One region of the Micromonospora sp. NBC_00362 genome, then DNA from elsewhere that is predicted to be linked to it. Evidence: riboswitches for the same ligand, from Rfam matches in the RefSeq annotation. Region 1 holds a riboswitch; each other region holds the start of a gene.
What was found. Region 1 has a riboswitch for cyclic di-AMP ahead of OG992_RS20615 (NlpC/P60 family protein). Riboswitches for the same ligand answer to the same signal wherever they lie in the genome.

Region 1 (4,578 bases):
ACAAATGTACGAGCAGCGACCTCGACGCGCTGGTCACCGGCACCGAATCCGGCCACTTTTGGCAACGCGGCTATGGTGGTCCGATGCTGCTCTCCGACCGCGACCTGGTCTCCGAGATCAAGGCCGGCACGCTGGGCTTGGAGCCGTTCGAGCCCACCCTGGTCCAACCGTCCAGCATCGACGTCCGACTCGACCGGCTGTTCCGGGTCTTCAACAACCACCTCTACACCCACATCGATCCCGCGATGCAGCAGGACGACCTGACCTCGGCGGTCGAGGTCCCCGACGGCGAGCCGTTCGTGCTGCACCCGGGGGAGTTCGTGCTCGCCTCGACGCTGGAGGTCATCTCGCTGGGTGACCAGCTCGCCGGCCGACTGGAGGGCAAGAGCTCCCTGGGCCGGCTCGGCCTGCTCACGCACTCCACCGCCGGCTTCATCGACCCGGGCTTCTCCGGTCACGTGACGCTGGAACTCTCGAACGTGGCGAACCTGCCGATCACCCTCTGGCCGGGCATGAAGATCGGGCAGCTCTGCATCTTCCGGCTCTCCTCGCCGGCTGAGCACCCGTACGGCTCGGTTGTCTACGGGTCGCGCTACCAGGGCCAGCGGGGGCCGACACCCAGCCGCGCCTGGCAGCACTGGCGCACCTGGCCAACACGCTGAGGTTCAGCAGCCAGGACCGAGACGACGAGGGCCCGCCGCGACGGAATCGCGACGGGCCCTTCGATGACTCACTGTCAGCCTGGACGGCCGTAGCTGTGGATCGGGCCGTCGTCGACCTTCTTCATCTTGACCGGCTGACCGGCCTGCGAGGCGTGCACCACCCAGCCGCCGCCGACGTACATGCCGACGTGGTGGATGTCGCTGTAGTAGAAGACCAGGTCGCCGGGGCGCAGGTCGCCCTTGCTGACGTTCTTGGTCACCCGGCTCTGCGCGGCGGCGTTGTGCGGCAGCGACACGCCGGCCTTCGCCCAGGCGGCCAGCATCAGCCCTGAGCAGTCGTACGAGTTCGGGCCCTCGGCACCCCAGACGTAGGGCTTGCCGATCTGCGCGCAGGCGAACTTGACAGCGGTGCCCGCGCCGCCTCCGGGGTAGCTGCCCGGGCAGGGCGCCGGGCGCAGCGGACCGCCGCCGCCGCTGCCGTACACCTTGAGGCGCAGCTTCTGCAGGCGGTCGATCTCGTCGTTGATCTGCTTCTTCTTCGCCGCGAGCTGAGCTTCCGTGCGGGTCAGCTGGGCCACCATCTCGTCCAGTGGCGCCTTCTGCGCGGCCAACTGGTCGCGCAGGTCGGCCACCTGGCGTACGTCCTTCTGCTGGTTGTGCGCGAAGCGGTCGAGCATTTCGAGCTGGCCGACCACCTCGCTGGGCGACCGGCTGCCCAGCACGGCGTTGACGGTCGAGACGTTCTCACCCTTGTAGGCGCGTACGGCCAGGGCGCTGACCTTGTTCATAGCGGCGTCGACCTGGCGCTCGAGCGGAGTGATCCGGGCGGCCAGCGCGTCTGCCTGCTTGCGCTTCGCGGCGAGGTCGATGCGGGTGGCGTTGTGCCGTTCGATGATCGGTTCGAGCTTGTTCCAGTCGGCGTCGATCTGGCGCTCGATCTCGGCGACGGACGGGTCGGCGTGGGCCGCAGTGGCACTGCCGGTCAGAACGACGGCGATGCCGGCCAGCGCGGCGAGTGCGGTGGTGAAGCGGGACCAGCGTGGGCGCGGCACTATCGACGCCGGGCCGGCTGATGCCGACCGCTCGGACGACGGCCGCGGGGCATGGAGTGCCACCGGGGTTCCGTACTCCTTCTTCCTGACCGCCTACCGGGTTAGCTGACGGGTTCGGGCGGGAAGTCGGCGCCCTACCGCAATGGCTGCGGATTCACCCCGAGGGACCTGGGTCCCCGGTTCGCTCGGAAACGACTCGGCGGTGTCGGTCCGTTACCGCCCAGGTTGGGCGGAGCTGCTGTCGGGCCGACAAATGACCAGAGTAGAGACGCCTGTTACCGATCCGCAACCCGTGCGGCGGTGACACTCCGTACGGATTGGACGACGTCACCGACAGTGTGTGAAGAATTCTTTCCATCCACTTCGATAGATAGAAAGGTATTGACGTGACCTCCCGGACGGCGCGATGGTGACCTGACCTCACTCCGCGAGAATCTAGGGGGTTCGATGCACCATCCAACCCTGTCGACCGGCTGGCGCGCGCTGCTCGCCGCCACAGTGGTTGCCGCCGCGACCACCGTGCCACTCTCCGTCGGCCCGGCCGCCGCCGCGCCCAGCACCGACCGCCAGCAGCAGTACGCCGCAGCGGCCCTCGAGTACGGCGTGCCGGCCGTCGTGCTGCTCGGCGTCTCCTACCTGCAGTCCCGTTGGGACACCAACGCCGGCACGCCGAGCACCAGTGGCGGCTACGGTCCGATGCACCTGACCGACGCGCGGCACGTGGCCGCCCTACCCGGGCGCGGCCACCACGACGCCGGCGTCGAGGACCCACGCGGCGACGACTCCCGTCCCGCCCGAGTGCCCGCGCCCCGACCGGTCGAGGCACCCGCGCCGTCCACCGCCGCGTTGCAGACCGTCGACGCCGCCGCCACGCTGACCGGCGCCACTCCCGAGGCACTGCGCACCGACGCGGGCCTCAACATCCGGGGTGGGGCCGCGCTGCTGAGCGCGTACCAGAGGGATCTGGGCGCGCCGGTCGGCGCGGACACCGACCCGGCGGCCTGGTACGGCGCGGTGGCCCGCTACTCGGGCGCGGACAGCGCCGACGCCGCCGCGGCCTTCGCCGACGAGGTCTTCACCACCATCGGCGCGGGCGAGGCCCGGGTGACCGACGACGGCCAGCGGATCACCCTGCTGGCCCGCGCGGTACGGCCGGAGCGTTCCTGGCTGGACCGGCTGGGTCTGCGCCGCCTGGCCCGCCCGGACGGGGTGGAGTGCCCGCGCACCATCTCCTGCGAGTGGATCCCGGCGCCCTACGAGGCGTTCGGCGACGGGGACTACGGCAACCACGACCTCTCCGACCGGCCCACGCGGCAGAAGATCGAGTACATAGTCATCCACGACACCGAGGCGAGTTGGGCCACCACCCTGCAACTGGTCCAGGACCCGACCTACGTGAGCTGGCACTACTCGCTGCGCTCGGTCGACGGGCACATCGCCCAGCACGTGAAGACCAAGGACGTCGGCTGGCACGCCGGCAACTGGTACGTCAACGCGAAGTCGATCGGGTTGGAACACGAGGGCTTCGCGGCGCAGGGCACCTGGTACACCGAGGCGATGTACCGGACCTCGGCGAAGCTGGTCCGGCACCTGGCGCTGCGGCTGGGCATCCCACTGGACCGGCAACACATCATCGGTCACGACAACGTGCCCGGCACCATCCCCTCGACCGTGCGGGGAATGCACTGGGATCCGGGCCCGTACTGGGACTGGACGCACTACTTCGACCTGCTGCACGCGCCTCGACTGGACACCGGCACCCCGGCCACCGGAATGGTCCGGATCGATCCGGACTACGTCACCAACCAGCCGGCGTTCACCGACTGCGTCACCCCGGGCGTGCCCTGCGCGCCACGCGGCTCCTCCGCTGTGGTGCTGCGCAGCGCACCGTCCGCGGACGCGCCGCTGGTCAACGACATCGCGCTCCGCCCTGACGGCAGCCCGAACACGATGGCCGTGTCGGACCACGGGGCCCGGGCGTCAGCCGGGCAGACGTACGCGCTGGCCGGACGGCAGGGCGACTGGACGGCGATCTGGTACCTCGGGCAGCGGGCCTGGTTCCACAACCCGGCGTCCGCGCCGACCGCCAGCTGGACCGTCGGCATCGTGGCCACGCCGAAGCCCGGACGGACCACAGTTCCGGTCTACGGACGGGCGTACCCGGAGCAGTCCGCGTACCCGGAAGGGGTGCCCTACCAGGCGATCTCGCCGCTGCAATACACCCTGGCCGCCGGGCAGCGGTACGCCGTCGGCGCGGTGCTGGCCGGCGAGTACTACCGGGCCAGCACGTTCGACGGCTCCTCGTCCGGCGACTGGACGGTGATTCGCGGCAAGAACCGGTACGCGCAGATCCAGTTCGGTCACCGGATCATGTACGTCGACCTCGCCGACGTGCAGCTCCTGCCGTCCCCGGTCGGCGCGCCCCGCTGAGAACCACGAAGGCCCCCGGTCGGTGACCGGGGGCCTTCGTGTCGCGTGAGGTGGATCAGCCAGGTCTGCGGAACCCGGCGACCGGCATTGTGTTGATGCTGGACACCTGCACCGGCTTACCGGCACGTGGCGCGTGCACCATTGTGTTGTTGCCCAGATAGAGCCCGACGTGACTCAGGCCGGAGAAGAAGAAGACCAGGTCACCGGGGCGGGCGTCACCTCGCGAGATGGCCTTGCCCTCGTTCCACTGGTCACCGGTGTGGTGGGTGAGGTAGATCCCGGCCGCCTTGTAGGCGTACTGGGTCAGCCCCGAGCAGTCGAACGAGTTCGGCCCGGTGGCGCCCCAGACGTACGGCTTGCCGACCTTGCCGCAGGCGGTCTTGATAGCGGTGCGTGCCGCCTCGCTGACCACGCCGTTGATGGTCGGGCAGGCC
Region 2 (4,578 bases), 1.7 Mb from region 1:
GGGCGGCCCAGGCCAGCGCCTGGATGCCCGGCGCCGCGATCCCATCGTCGTTGGTGATCAACACCCGCAGTGTCATCGCTCGACCACCCGGCCGGCCAGCTCGTCCGGGGTGGTCCGCTCCTGTTGCCGGCTGTCCGCCGGCACCAGCCGGACCCGGTCCACCAGGCCGGTGATCGAGTCCAGCCGTCCGGTGCCCAGGCCATGCCGGGTCACGTTCAGTGCGCCGGCGGCGGCGCCGGTGCGGATGGCGGTCCGAATGTCCCCGCCCCTGGCCACGACGGCCGCCACTCCGGCCGTCATCGAGTCACCCGCGCCGCGCGGGTCGGCGGCCTCCAGCCGGGGCATCTCGACCTGGAACAGCTCCCCCTCGATGAGCGCCAACGCCGGCTGGTCGGCGCGGCTCACCACCACCGTCTCGGCGCCGCCCGCGTGCAGCTCGTACATGGCCCGGGTCAGCTCCTCGGTGTCGTCGCTGCGGGCGCGGCCGTCGCGGATCAACTCCTCGTGACTCACCTTGAGGAAGAACACACCGCTCTCCAGCACCGAAGCGAGGTGATCGCCGGAGAGGTCGACCACCACCCGGCCGCCGTTCGCGCCGAGGTCGGCGGCGAAGCGTCGGTACAGGTCGGCCGGTACGAGCCACGGTTCGTTCGGCCCACTGAGGATGCTCACCGAGGCCTGCAGGCCCTCGCCGAGGGCGAGGTTGTACAGCTCGTCGATCTCGTGCCGGCTCAGCGGCTGCCCGGGCACGTCGGCGATCTCCTGCCGGGAGCCGTCGCGGCGATCGTGCACGTACCCGCCGCTGCCCGAGTCACGGACCACCACCTTGAGGTCCACGCCCTCACTGACCAGCAGTGGCTCCAGCACCTGGCCGATCTCACCGCCGAGGGCGGCGCAGAGCACCACGTCGACTCCGAGGGAGATCACCATCCGGGCCTGCCAGACGCCCTGCCCGCCAGGGTGCAGGTGCAGCTCGGGGTGGTCGTTGGGCTGGTCCACGGTCACCGTCAGCTGTGGAGTGGGCGCGAAGACCATCACGTGCCCACTCATCGGTCGTCGCCGTTCATGCTGGCCGCCCTCCGGCATCTTCGGGGAAGATTTCGCACTAACCGACCTTAATGGCGCAGGTGGTGGCAGGTCGTCGCATCGGCCGGGTCCGGCGCGGCGCCGAGGGCCCGGGGGCGTTGCCAGCCAGACATCGGTACGGGACGATCGAGCGACAAACGACGGCGGGAGACGGTGTGCGCAGCAGCGATACCTTCAGCTACACCGTCCAGGCCCGGTGCTCACCCGCCGAGGCGGCAGCGTTGCTCAGCGACCTGACCCGGCAGGGCGAGCTGCACCCGCTGATCGTCCGGGTCCGCCGGGTGCCGCCGCGGCCTGGCGCCCAGGCCAGCTACACGATCAACGACCGGTTGGCGGCCGGTCCGCTGCGCTTCCGGACCACCTACCACGCGGACGTGCTGATCAGCGAGGCCGACGAGATCGTCATGGTGGCCCGCCAGTGGCCGGCCACCACAGTGCGCAACCACACCCGGCTACGCGCCGAGCCGGACGGCCTGGTCCGCATCGACGTGGAGATCACCCTGACCGCGCCGACGCCGCTGTTCCGCTACGCGTTCCGCCAGGCCCAGGCCGCTCACCTAGCCCTAGCCACCCGGCTGGGCGCGGCCCTCGACCGCACCGGCACCCCGCCAAACCCGACCTGACCCGCGTCGCCCCGCCCCGCCCGCCGCCCCGCCGCCCCGCCGCGTCGATCTTGTAGTTTCGGTTGTCTATATCGGCGTAATGCCCCATATGTCGGGACAGTAAGTGCAAGATCGCGGAGCTGGGCAGGTCGCTTGCGCTTGGTGCGACGTGCTCAGCGGGCGTGGTGTCTAGATCGTGGTTGCGGCGCGATCACGGCTGGTGCGGGCCGGTCGGGTGGCGGGACGCCGGCCCCAGGGCTTGTAGGTGGACAGCACCGTCGCGATGATCATCAGGCTGGTCGACACCGCCGGCGCGATGACCAGGTCGGCGCGATCCCGGGCGGGCAGGGCGGCGCCGACCGCTCCGGCGTGGCGCAGGTTCGGGGTGAGCAGGAACAGCACCAGCCCGACCATCACCGTGGTGAGCACGAGCTTGACCAGCACCCAGCGGTGGCGCAGCAGGCCCCACGGGGTGAGCAGCGAGCTGGCGACCCCGATCAGCCAGACCAGGACGCTCAGCGGCGCGAACAGCACAGTGCCGACCAGGGCCGTGACCGGATAGACCACAGCCGGGTCGGCGCCCCGCTGGACGGCGATGCCGAGGGTGAGCAGCACCAGGTCGGCGCCGAGCCAGCCGAGCGAGGTGACGAGATGCAGGGTGAGCAGCGCCTTGCGGGTGGTGGGTCGGATCCGAGGCATACCGCGATGCTTCCCGCCGACCGCTGCCGGGTCGTCCGACGATCGACGACATCACGGGTACGCCCGGCGACGTAGCCCCGCCCCGGACACACGTGATGCCTGTGAGCCAACCCATGACTCACAGGCATCACGACGCGTGGGTCAGTAGACCGACAGGTGTACGTGGTTGGTGTGGTCGGTCGACGGGGTGCCCTGCGCCCCGCTGTACGACTTCCACCCGCTGCTGGGCAGCCAGATCTGCCTGTACCAGATCACGTAGAGCACGGCGAGCCGGTCGGCGTTGCGGATGAAGTACGCCGCCAGGTTGTTGCCGTACGTCTTGTCGCCGCCGGTGGCGTTCCCGCCGAAGCCGCCCTTCTGCGCCGCGAAGTCGCAGGCCCGGCCCTTCGGGTGTTCGCCGGAGCCGCTGGGGCGGTGGCACGAGACGTAGCGGGTGAATCCGGCGGCCTTGGCCTGGTTGAGCGCGTGCAGGGTGCGCGGGGTGATGCAGCCGTTGGCCGGCGTGGGGTCGTTGACGCTGCACGACTCGGAGGGCCAGGAGCCGTCGGAGTTGCGCGGTGCGGCCTTCGCGTTGGCGCTGGAGGTGCCCCGGTTGGAGCCGCCGTCGGCGGTGGTCTGCGGTTTGGGTGTGGTGGCCACTGTCAGGGCCCGTTCGGCCTGCTCCTTGCGCTTGGCCATCACCGCGACCTGCTTGCGTTGTTCGTTGATTTCGCCGTCCAGGGCGACCCGGGTGCGGTTGGCCTTGTCCTTGCTGTCCAGCAGGTCGCGCAGCACCCGGTCCTCGTTGGCCGCCACCGCGTCCAGCGCGGCCGCCCGGTCCATGAAGCCTTCCGGAGTGTTGCTGTTGAGCAGCGCCGACATCGCACCGAGCCGGCCGGTGCGGTAGGCCACCTCGGCGATCTCGCCGACCTTGCCGTTGCGCTGGTCGATCTCACCCTCGATGGTCGTCAGCTGGGTGGCGAGTTGCTTCTGCCGTTGCACCGAGGTGTCCAGGGCGCGCTTCGCGTCCAGGTAGCCCTTGCTGGCCGCCTCGAGTTGGGCCCGCAACGCCGGGGTGCCGCCCTCCTCGTCGGAGTCGGGTGCGGCGGCCCGCAGGCCGGTCGGGGGAGCGGCCGAGGCGGTGCCGGCCGGAAGCGCGACGCCGAGGGCGAACATCGCGACGATCAGGGCCGCCAGTCGGGCGGCGGGTGGTCGTGCTGGTGCCACTGCGCATGTCCTTCCGTCAGCCGCCGACCGGGTTAGCTGACGGGTTCGGGACGGAAGATCCCTACCGCTGACGCGGATACACCCCAGGAACATGGTTCCCCGGTTCGCCCAGTTGGGCGATTAGGCGGCGACCGCCACCGGCGCCGGGAGGGCGCCGCCTGGTGGAGGCCGGGACCGAGCCTACCGGTGCGGGTGGGGCCGCTGCAGCCGATGTGACGGACGGTGCGTGCGTCACGACGGAAAATTACGGATCCGTCACCATTCGATGGAGCCACAGGCTCCAGAAGCGGCGCCGGGCTCAATCTGCAACGTCGCGTGCTCGATGCGGAAGTCGTCGTGCAGGGCCGTACGCGCCGCGGTGAGCACCGCGCCGACCTCCGCGCCGGGTGCCATGGTCAGGTGGGCGGAGGCCACCTCCATGCCCGAGGTGAGCGTCCAGACGTGCAGGTCGTGCACCTCGACGACACCGGGAACGGCGGCGAGCCGGTCGTGCACGGCGGTCACCTGGAGGTGCTCCGGGGCGGCCTGCACCAGGATGCGGATGGCGGCGCGGGCCAGCCGCCAGGTGCGCGGCAGGATGAAGACGCCGATGGCGACCGCGACCAGGGGGTCGGCCCACCACCAGTCGGTGACGGTGATGAGCAGCGCCGCGCCGATGACGCCGAGCGAGCCGAGCAGGTCACCGAGCACCTCCAGGTAGGCGCCCTGGAAGTTGATGCTCTCCCGGGCCCCGGCGCGCAGCAGCGCGAAGGCGGCGATGTTCGCGAGCAGGCCGAGCACGGCCACCGCGAGCATCGGGCCGGCGATGACCTGGTGCGGGTCGCCGAAACGGCGGATCGCCTCGATCACCACGTAGATCGCGACGCCGGAGAGTAGGACGGCGTTGGCCAGCGCGGCGAGCACCTCGAGCCGGTAGAGCCCGAAGGTGCGCTGCGGGTCGCCGGTCGCCCGCCGGGTCGCCGTGATGGCGGCGAGCGCCATCCCG
Region 3 (4,578 bases), 2.1 Mb from region 1:
GGGTGGCCAGCGGGATCTTCCTGGTCACCTGGGTGGCGGCAGCGCAGTGGATCCGTGCCGAGTTGTGGACCACGCTGCTCGCGGTCGCGTACCTGTTGGTGATCACCGCCGCTGCGGACGCGGACGTGCGGGGTCGGCGCTCGCCGTGGCGGTCCCGGCCGCTGGTCTGGCTCGGTGAGGTCTCGTTCGCCTTCTACCTGGTGCACGTGCTGGTGATGACGAGCGTGCTGCGCTGGAGCGGCACCTGGGGGATCGGCTTCGCGGGCTGGCGTGGCCCGGCCGTGGTGCTCGGCTTCCTGGCGGCGAACCTGATCCTCGCCGGGCTGCTGCACCGCTTCGTCGAAACCCCGATGATGCGCCGGCTCGCGCCGCGCCGTGCGGCCCGTCCGGCGCCCGTCCCCCGACAACGGGCGGCCGGCGGCGACGACGCTCGGGATCCCGGAAGCAGCGCCAACGGCACTGTCGACGGACCTGCCGACGAGGTCGGTCAGGCTGGCGGTCGATCACCGTACGTCGACCTGCGCTGACAACGTCCACCCTGGTCAACGGGGTCGGCGCGGCGTGATCCGACACGCCCGTGGTCGGTGCGCCCGGGTCGGCGCGACGGTAGCGTTGGGGCGTGCTTCCGGTCGCGTTCACCTGTCCGCTGTGGTGGGTGGCGCGCTGGGCGACTCGGGTGCTGACCAGCCTCGCCGTCGTCGCGGCCCTGGCGCTCGGCGCAGGCCCGGCCACGGCCGTCACGCCAACACCCGGCCCGGTGCCGACGTCGAGCGCCGTGCCGGCCTCGGCCGCCGCCGGGTCGCTGGCGGCCTCCTACCGGCACTCCTGGGCATCCAGCGCGGCCCGCCCGGCCGCGGCGACACCGCCGGAAGCCGCAGAGGAGTCGGCCCCGACCTGGTCGGTCGACACGCCGGTGGCGCTCCCCGGTGATCAGGGCACCACGGCGGCCGTCGTGCTGCCGGTCGGCGCGGCCGAATCTGACCGGCTGCCCCTCATCGACGGTACGGGCGGTCGGGCTTCGCGGGCCCCACCCGCGCGCTGAGCCACCGGGACGACCGTCCCGCCACAGCGCCCTGTCGACACACCCGCTCCCTGACCCGCCGACCCGTGGCCCACAGTGGCCCGCTGATCGGCGCGGCTCCCCATCGCACTGCTCTCTCCCCGAGGTGCCGACCATGGAGACCGTCGTCTTCTACCAGTTCGTGACCGAGATGCCGCGGGCCGCCGCCATCTGGTCGACGCTGTTCCTGCTGACCCTGGGCCTGCTCACCGTGCTGGCCGCCCGCCCCGAACGGGACCTCCCCACTGACGACCCGCTCCCGGCCGGGCCCACTCGTCGGGAGCTGGCCGCCGCCGAGGCCGTCGACCTGCGCCGCTACGCCGAGGAGGTGGCCGTCGCCGCGGCCCGTGCGGCCATCACCGCCAAGCGGCGGCGCGCCGCCTGGCTGACCGCTCAGGAGCAGATGGAGCAGGCCTGGACCGGGTACGACGAGGCGGACACCGCCGCGCGTCGCTTCGCCGGCGCCGGGGCGCTGCCCACCCCGCAGACCTCGCACACCCCCGCCGAGTACGCCGCCCGGGAACGCTATCTGCACCGGGCGGCGATGGCGGCGTACTGGCGGGGCGACCTGACCATGGCGCAGCTGGGCGACGTGTTCGGGCACCGGCGCGGCTGGGATCCCCGGCGACACCCGGTCGAGCAGGAGGTGCTGATCAGCCGGGTGGTCCGCGATGCGCGGCTGGCCGACTACCAGGTGGCCGCCGACAGTGAGCGGGTCGCCTGGCGCGACGCGGAGTTGGCCGCCTCCTCGGCCCGTGCCCTCGCCGAGGAGGCGTACGCGGCGGCGGCCCGGCTCCGCCCGATCCTGGTCCCCGCGCGCCGCACCGTGGCCGGGGCGTTGCGTCCCGCCGTCGTGGCACTGTGGCGCCCGGCCCGGGTGGGTTGAGCCCAATCCGTGATGTGAGGCCGGTCACCCAATCGGAAAATCCGACGTCCGACGCGTTCGGTGGGATTGTTCCCGCGATTGTGGCCGCGTTCTTTACGGCCTGTCCGGTTGTCGCCCGTAGGCGTCACCGTAACCGGTTGTCCCATCGAGTCACATCAGCGGCAATACGCGCAGAAATTGTCGCGCCAATTGGGGTTTACGCAGGTGAACCTGGCTTGGCAGGGCGTTGAGACGCCAGTAGTGTCGTCCCGTCCGGTGCGGTAACCGATCGCAAGACGCGACGCCGCATCGACCCGCTTAATCGTGATCAACGAACCGGGGACCCACCAGTAAGTCCGGGGTGAATCCGCGAGCCACGGCCCGCGGTAGGGCGTCTTCCCGCCCGAATCCGTCAGCTAACCCGGTAGGCGGTGTCGGAAGGAGTCCCATCCTCGTGCAGCACCTTTCCACCCCTCGGCTGTTCCCTCGCCTCCACGGCGCGGCGGTGCACCCGCTCATTCGTCCCGTGACGGTGAGCTGACCCCCGGGTCATCGCCTTCCCCGCCCGGCCGCGCCGGGCGTTCCCCTGAGCGGTTCACCATCCGCGGACCACGGTCCGCGCGCTGGCGCCTGCCCGGATACCGGTCCGGCCCCGGTGTGCCGCTCTCCCCCCGATCCGTGGAGGACCCCGTGAAGCACACCCTGCAGCGTCAGCTCCGCCGCCTCGCCACCGAGCGCCCGTACCAGATCGTCGCCGCCTCCGCCGCTGCCCTCGCGATCGCCACCACCACCGGCGCCCTGCTCACCACTGCCGACGAAGCCCCGGCCGGCCAGCGCACCGCGACCACTGTCGCCGAGATGCGCAGCGACCTCACCGCCTCCCGCGGCGAGGCTCGGGACGCGTCCCCCTCGGCCAGCGCCGCGCCGACCACTGCCGCGCCGGCCACCAGCGCCGCGTCGCCCGCAGCCAAGGCCAGCAGCAACCCGGACCTCACCCGGAAGCCGGAGCGGCCGAAGCCGCCCGCGACCAAGGTGCTCGACTACGACTACGAGGCGCAGAACACCTACTACAACTGCGGCCCGGCTGCCACCCGGAACGCGCTCAGCGCCGCCGGCATCGACCGCACCCAGGAGGACCTCGGCGCCGAGCTGGGCACCACCGAGATGGGCACCAACTCGGCCGAGGACACCACCCGGGTGCTCAACGCCGAGGTGAAGGGCTCCCCGTACCGGACCCGGATGTTCCCCGGAGCGCCCAGCCCGGCCCAGATGGACCGGCTCCAGGCCGACGTGGTGAAGGCCATCACCGACGGTCGGGGCGTGGTGGCGAACGTCGTCGGGGACGCCACCGACACCGACGGCGGCTGGCACTCCTACGGCGGCGGGCACTACATCGCCGTCGTGGGCTACAAGGACAACGGCCGCACCGTTCGGATCGCCGACTCGGCGAACCCGGCCGACCCGTCGTACTGGATCACCACGATCGACCTGGCCAACTGGATCACCAGCCGGGGCTACTCCGCCTGACCCGGGCACGCTGACCGCCGCGGGCGCCGTCCTCCACAAGGGGCCGGCGCCCGCGGCGTTTGTGCGCGCGGTCCGGCGTCGACGGCTCTCGTACCCGACAGTGAACCGTGGGAGACTGCGGCCGTGGTGGAGAAAACGGGTGGTCACGTCGGCCGCAGGCCGGTCCTGCTGCTGCTGCACGGCATGGGAGCGACCGGGGACGTGTGGTTGCCCTGGGCCCCGTACCTTGAGCAGCACTGGCCCGGTCGGTGGCTGGCACCGGACCTCGCCGGCCACGGCTGGGCGTCGCCGCTGCCGTCGTACTCCTTCCCGGGCTTCGCTCAGCAGATCGCGCAGGCCCTCGCCCCCGATGACCGGCTGGTAGTGCTCGGGCACTCGCTGGGCGGGGTGGTCGGCCTGGTGCTTGCCGCCCGCGACGCCGGAACGCCGGTGGACGCGGTGGTCGGGCTGGGCATCAAGGCACTCTGGTCACCCGCTGAGCTGGCCCGCGCCGCCGAGGTCGCCGCCCGACCGGTGAGCTGGTTCGCCAGCCGCACCGAGGCGGCGCGCCGCTACCTGCGGGTCTCCGGGCTGGCCGGCCTGGTCCCGCCGGACGATCCGGTGGTGGACGCCGGGCTGCGCCAGGTCGACGGCCGGTGGCGCCTCGCCATGGACCCGGCCGCCTTCGCCGTCGGCGAGCCCGACCTGGCCGCGCTCCTGGCGGCGACCGACGTGCCGGTGGTGCTGGCGCGCGGGGAGAACGACCCGATGGTCACCGACGAACAGCTCAAGGAGTACGGCGTACCGGTGGCCACGCTTCCGGGTCTCGGGCACAACGCGCACGTGGAGGACCCGGCGGCGGTGCTGGCGCTGCTCGACCCGTACCGCTGATTCGGTTACGCCGGTGTGGACGCGGCCAGTGTCTGAGCCGGTGTCAGCTCCCGGCGGGCGGCGGTCAGGAACGCCTCGGCGTACGCCTCGGCCGGGAAGTCACCCAGGTAGCGGCGGCGGGTGGCCCAGCGAGCCTCGGCCAGCGGATCGGTGTCCAGCAGGGCGGTCAGCACCTCGTCCACGTTGGACATGTCCCGACGCAGCACGTAACCCGACCCGGCCAGCGGGAACCGCTCCACGAACCGGTCGCCCTCGT
Region 4 (4,578 bases), 520 kb from region 1:
GGCCGCCCGGGCCGGCCCGGCGCTCCCGGCGGCCGCCACTATCGCCCTGGCCAACGGGTGTTCGCTCTCCGACTCGACACCGGCCGCGATCCGCAGCACCTCGTCCCGCTCGACGCCGGACGCCGTCACCAGGTCGGTCACCCCGTGCTCGCCCCGGGTCAGCGTGCCGGTCTTGTCGAAGAGCACCGCGCCGACGGTCCGCATCCGTTCCAGGGCCAACCGGTCCTTGACCAGGATCCCGGACCGCGCGGCGAGCGCTGTGGAGAGCGCGACGACCAGCGGGATGGCGAGACCCAGCGCGTGCGGGCAGGCGATCACCAGGACGGTGACCGCACGGACCACCGCCTCGTCCGGCTGACCGAGCGCGGTCCAGACCAGTACGGTCAGCACGGCGGTGCCGGTGGCCAGGTAGAACAGCGCGGCGGCGAACCGGTCGGCCAACAGTTGGGCCCGTCCACCGGAAGCCTGGGCCTGCGCGACCATCCGCTGGATGCCAGCGAGGGCGGTCTGCTCACCCAACGCCTCGACGCGCACCCGGATCGCCGAGTCGGTGGCGACGGTGCCGGCCACCACCCGGTCGCCCGTCGACCGGGCGACCGGCCGCGACTCCCCGGTGATCATCGACTCGTCCAGCTCGGCGCCGCCCTCGACGACCCGGCCGTCCGCCGGCACCCGACCCCCCGGCCGGACCAGCACCACGTCGCCGATCCGCAGACCGGTCACCGGCACCGCCTCGACCCGCCCGTCCGCCGCCACCCGTTCGGCCTCGTCCGGCAACAGCGCGGCGAGCGCCGCGAGCGCTCCCCGGGCCTGCCCGATGGCCTTCATCTCCTGCCAGTGCCCGAGCAGCATGATGGTGACGAGCGCGGCCAACTCCCACCAGAAGTCCAGGTCGAAGGCGCCGACGCTGGTCGCCAGGGACGCGGCGTACGCGACGGTGATCGCCATCGCGACCAGCAGCATCATCCCGGGCGCCCGGTCCCGCACCTCCCTGACCGCACCGACCAGGAACGGCCAACCGCCCCACCAGAACACCACCGAGCCGAGCACCGGCCCCACCCAGGCCCGGCCGGGGAGGCCGTCGTCCCCGGTCAGGCCCAGCCGATCCGACACGAGACGACTCGTCAACACCACCGGGACGGTCAACACCAGGCAGACCCAGAACCGGCGGCGGAACAACGCCGGATCGTGCCCGGCGTGTTTGTCGTGCCCGGCGGGCTTGTCGCGCCCGGCGTGTTTGTCGTGCGGCATGGGCTCGGCGTGTCGCTGGCGATCCGGGTCGGGCGGTGACGGAGCGGGCATGGCTCCAACATGCCGCCCCGGAGGCCGCCGCGCGAGCGGTTCGGCCGCCCGACACTCCGCCACGACCTGCAACCCCCGGGAGGGCTGGCTAGCATCTCCCACGATGGCCCTCCGAATGCCGCTGCACAGTCGGGCACCGGCGCCGCCCCGTCGTGGCGTCGTCCCCGGCCGACCGGGCCGAGCACTGACCGTCCGTGATCAAGCGGTCGTCAGGCAGCGATCCGCCCCGCCGTCCGCCGCGTTTCCACCGCAACGGTGAACCGCCCGGCCCGCTGACCCGTATCCCGCACCGGATCGTTGGGAGTCTCACCTTGGCCGCCGACCACACTCACCCCGCTCCGTCCGCCCCGCCACGGGTGCGACGGATCCTCATCGTGACTGTGGTACCCCTCTTCGTCGCCACCGTGCTGGCCGCGTTACTGCTCTGGCCCCGCGGCGGGTCACCGCAGACCGATGGTGGCGCGGACGTGCCTCGCCACCCCGGCACCGTCACCCGGGTGGTGAGCGAGCCGTGCCCGCCGGCGCCGTCGGTTCCGGAGGGCACACCGAGGGTCGGCGACGGGCGGTGCGGCACTGTCGACGTCCGGGTGGACGACGGGCCGACCGCCGGCCAGCAGGTACGGACACCGGTGCCCGACGGGCCCGGCGCACCCCGGGTCGAGGTCGGCGACGAGGTCGTCCTGGTCGAACTGGCCGATCCGATCGATCCCACGGTCAGCAACTGGAACATCGCCGAGCACCAACGCGGCACCCCGATGGTGTGGCTGGCGGTGGTCTTCGCGGCCGCGATCGTCGCGTTCGGGCGGTGGCGAGGTCTGGCAGCGCTCGCCGGGCTGGCCGCCAGCTTCGCCATCCTGCTCACCTTCGTGCTGCCGGGCATCAGCGCCGGCAGGTCACCGCTGCTGGTGGCGGTGGTCGGTGCGGCCCTGATCATGTTCGTGGTGCTCTATCTGACCCACGGGGTCACCGCACAGACCTCGGTCGCGGTACTCGGCACCCTGGGCAGCCTGGTGCTGACCGGCGTGCTCGCCACCATCGCCACGGCCGCGACCCACCTCACCGGCTTCGGCAGCGAAGACGCCACCACCCTGTCGATGTTCCAGGGCGACGTGGACCTGCACGGTCTGCTACTCGCCGGCATCATCATCGGATCGCTCGGGGTGCTCGACGACGTGACGGTCACCCAGGCGGCCACCGTCACCGAACTGGCGAACGCGAACCCCGGGCTGACCCGGTTGCAGCTGTACCGTGCGGCCACCCGGGTCGGCCGCGCGCACATCGCCTCCACCGTCAACACCATCGTGCTGGCGTACGCGGGCGCGTCACTGCCCCTGCTGCTCCTGCTCACCGCCGACTCGCGGCCGATCGGGCAGATCCTCACCAGCGAGTTCCTCGCGCAGGAGATCGTCCGCAGCGCGGTCGCCACCCTCGGCCTGATCGCCGCCGTGCCGCTGACCACCGGCCTGGCAGCGGTGGTGACCGCCGCCGGGCGCGGCGATGCCACGCCGTCCACCGGCGCTCCCGCGCCCCGGCCCCAGCCGGACCGCAGCGAGGCACTGGCCGCACTCAGCTCACCGCGTACGGCCGGCTCCGACGAGCCGGACCGGACGCGGACCGCACCCCCATCCGAGGCCACCGACCGGTGGCCGGAGTCGAACAGGAGCACGGATACGGCATGGTGACACTCCTCAGCGTGACCAGATCGGGCATCCACCCTGAGAACCGCGTCACTGGTCACTCAACGCTATGGCGAAATGACGCTTTTGGTCGGCATCCAGGCATAGCTCAGCCGGTCGACTCTCGGGTAACCTCGCTGCCGGTTACCGATGAAGGCGCGAAGCGGCGCCTGCGGTGCCACCGCCCAATCGCCAACCGGCGAGCCGGGGACCCAGGTGCCTGGGGTGAATCCGCGTCAGCGGTAGGGGCCACTTCCGCCCCGAACCCGTCAGCTAACCCGGTCGGCGGTCGACGGAAGGGAACATTGTGACGGCACCCCTACGCCGCTGGTTGACACCCGTGGTGGCCGTGATCGCCGCACTGACCGTGCTCGCCGGGCCGCTCCCGGCGCACGCCGCCCCGACGAACCCCACACCGTCCGGGCACGAGGAGGACGGCGAGCCCAAGCTGCTCAACGACGTCATCGAGCAGGCCAACCGCGACTACTCCGCCGCGAAGTCCAAGCTGGACAAATCCAAGAAGCGGCAGGGCGAGTTGGCGGCGGAGGTCAACCGCGCCAAGGCCGACCTGGACGCGCTGGCGCCGCAGGTCGGGCAGATCGCCGCCCAGGCGTACCGGACCGGCCGGATCGGCGCGGTCGCGATGCTGCTGGAGAGCGACGCTCCCGACTCGTTCGTCCAGCGCGCCGGGCTGCTCGACGAGATGAACATGGTCAACGAGAAAAAGCTCTCCGAGGTCAACGAGGTGAAGGCCCGCGCCGAGCAGGCCAAGCTGGCCCTCGACACGGAGGTCCGCGAGCAGCAGAAGCAAACCGCCCTGATGGCGAAGCGCAAGAGCGAGGCCGACAAGGCGCTCTCCCTCGTCGGCGGCAAGGGTTTCACCGGCGGCCTGGTGGATGCCACCTCCAAGGTCGCGAAGATCGGCCCGGGTCGCACGGCCGACGGTGACTGGAAGCCCCAGTCGTGCAGCGAGAACGACCCCACCACGTCCGGCTGCGTCACGCCGCGCACGCTGCACGCGTACAAGGAGGTCAAGGCGGCCGGCTTCAACCGGTTCGTCGGCTGCTACCGCCCCGGCGGGCCGTGGGAGCACCCGAAGGGCCGCGCCTGCGACTGGTCGCTGCAGAAGAGCGGGTTCTCCCCATGGCACAACAACGACACCCGGACGTACGGCAACAACGTCGCCGCGTTCCTCATCCGTAACGCCGACCGGCTCGGCATCTACTACGTGATCTGGAACCGGCAGATCTGGTTCCCGGCCACCGGCTGGAGTTCGTACAGCGGGCCGTCGAACCACACCGACCACGTCCACATGTCGCTGCTCTGACCCGCACGATCCCCGTCGAGGGCCGTTCCGCGTCACGCGGAGCGGCCCTCGACGCGTCAAACGGTGGCAGGCGCGGCCGGGTCGGTCGACTCGGCCGAGGCCGGGGTCTCCACCGTCGCGAAGCCGGCCGGCACCGCGGCCACCGGGCGCACGGCTCCGGCGGCGAGCCGGTAGGACACCCCCACCACCGCACAGCGTCCCAGCGCCACCTCGTCGGCCAGCACGGGCGACTGCCCGAGCAACGTCTCGACGGTCTGGGCGATGTGGATGTCC

Region 2: linked by a shared signal. The riboswitch ahead of OG992_RS28515 (hypothetical protein) and the one ahead of OG992_RS20615 (NlpC/P60 family protein) in region 1 are both predicted to bind cyclic di-AMP.
Region 3: linked by a shared signal. The riboswitch ahead of OG992_RS10710 (C39 family peptidase) and the one ahead of OG992_RS20615 (NlpC/P60 family protein) in region 1 are both predicted to bind cyclic di-AMP.
Region 4: linked by a shared signal. The riboswitch ahead of OG992_RS18035 (hypothetical protein) and the one ahead of OG992_RS20615 (NlpC/P60 family protein) in region 1 are both predicted to bind cyclic di-AMP.

The regions. Positions count from the first base shown of each region.
Region 1 is NZ_JAPENH010000001.1:4,477,507-4,482,084, forward strand. Features, by position in the region: gene dcd (dCTP deaminase) at 84-662, shown strand; gene OG992_RS20615 (NlpC/P60 family protein) at 737-1,777, opposite strand; cyclic di-AMP (ydaO/yuaA leader) riboswitch at 1,791-1,926, opposite strand; gene OG992_RS20620 (N-acetylmuramoyl-L-alanine amidase) at 2,162-4,144, shown strand; gene OG992_RS20625 (C40 family peptidase) at 4,200-4,578, opposite strand, start outside.
Region 2 is NZ_JAPENH010000001.1:6,157,833-6,162,410, forward strand. Features, by position in the region: gene surE (5'/3'-nucleotidase SurE) at 1-76, opposite strand, end outside; gene OG992_RS28500 (1-phosphofructokinase family hexose kinase) at 73-1,050, opposite strand; gene OG992_RS28505 (SRPBCC family protein) at 1,242-1,709, shown strand; gene OG992_RS28510 (hypothetical protein) at 1,878-2,387, opposite strand; gene OG992_RS28515 (hypothetical protein) at 2,529-3,542, opposite strand; cyclic di-AMP (ydaO/yuaA leader) riboswitch at 3,599-3,730, opposite strand; gene OG992_RS28520 (cation diffusion facilitator family transporter) at 3,849-4,578, opposite strand, start outside.
Region 3 is NZ_JAPENH010000001.1:2,350,256-2,354,833, reverse strand. Features, by position in the region: gene OG992_RS10725 (acyltransferase) at 1-527, shown strand, start outside; gene OG992_RS10720 (hypothetical protein) at 620-1,042, shown strand; gene OG992_RS10715 (hypothetical protein) at 1,176-1,946, shown strand; cyclic di-AMP (ydaO/yuaA leader) riboswitch at 2,231-2,371, shown strand; gene OG992_RS10710 (C39 family peptidase) at 2,604-3,452, shown strand; gene OG992_RS10705 (alpha/beta fold hydrolase) at 3,576-4,322, shown strand; gene OG992_RS10700 (CDP-glycerol glycerophosphotransferase family protein) at 4,328-4,578, opposite strand, start outside.
Region 4 is NZ_JAPENH010000001.1:3,959,614-3,964,191, forward strand. Features, by position in the region: gene OG992_RS18025 (heavy metal translocating P-type ATPase) at 1-1,251, opposite strand, end outside; gene OG992_RS18030 (YibE/F family protein) at 1,614-2,984, shown strand; cyclic di-AMP (ydaO/yuaA leader) riboswitch at 3,151-3,281, shown strand; gene OG992_RS18035 (hypothetical protein) at 3,286-4,305, shown strand; gene OG992_RS18040 (carbonic anhydrase) at 4,362-4,578, opposite strand, start outside.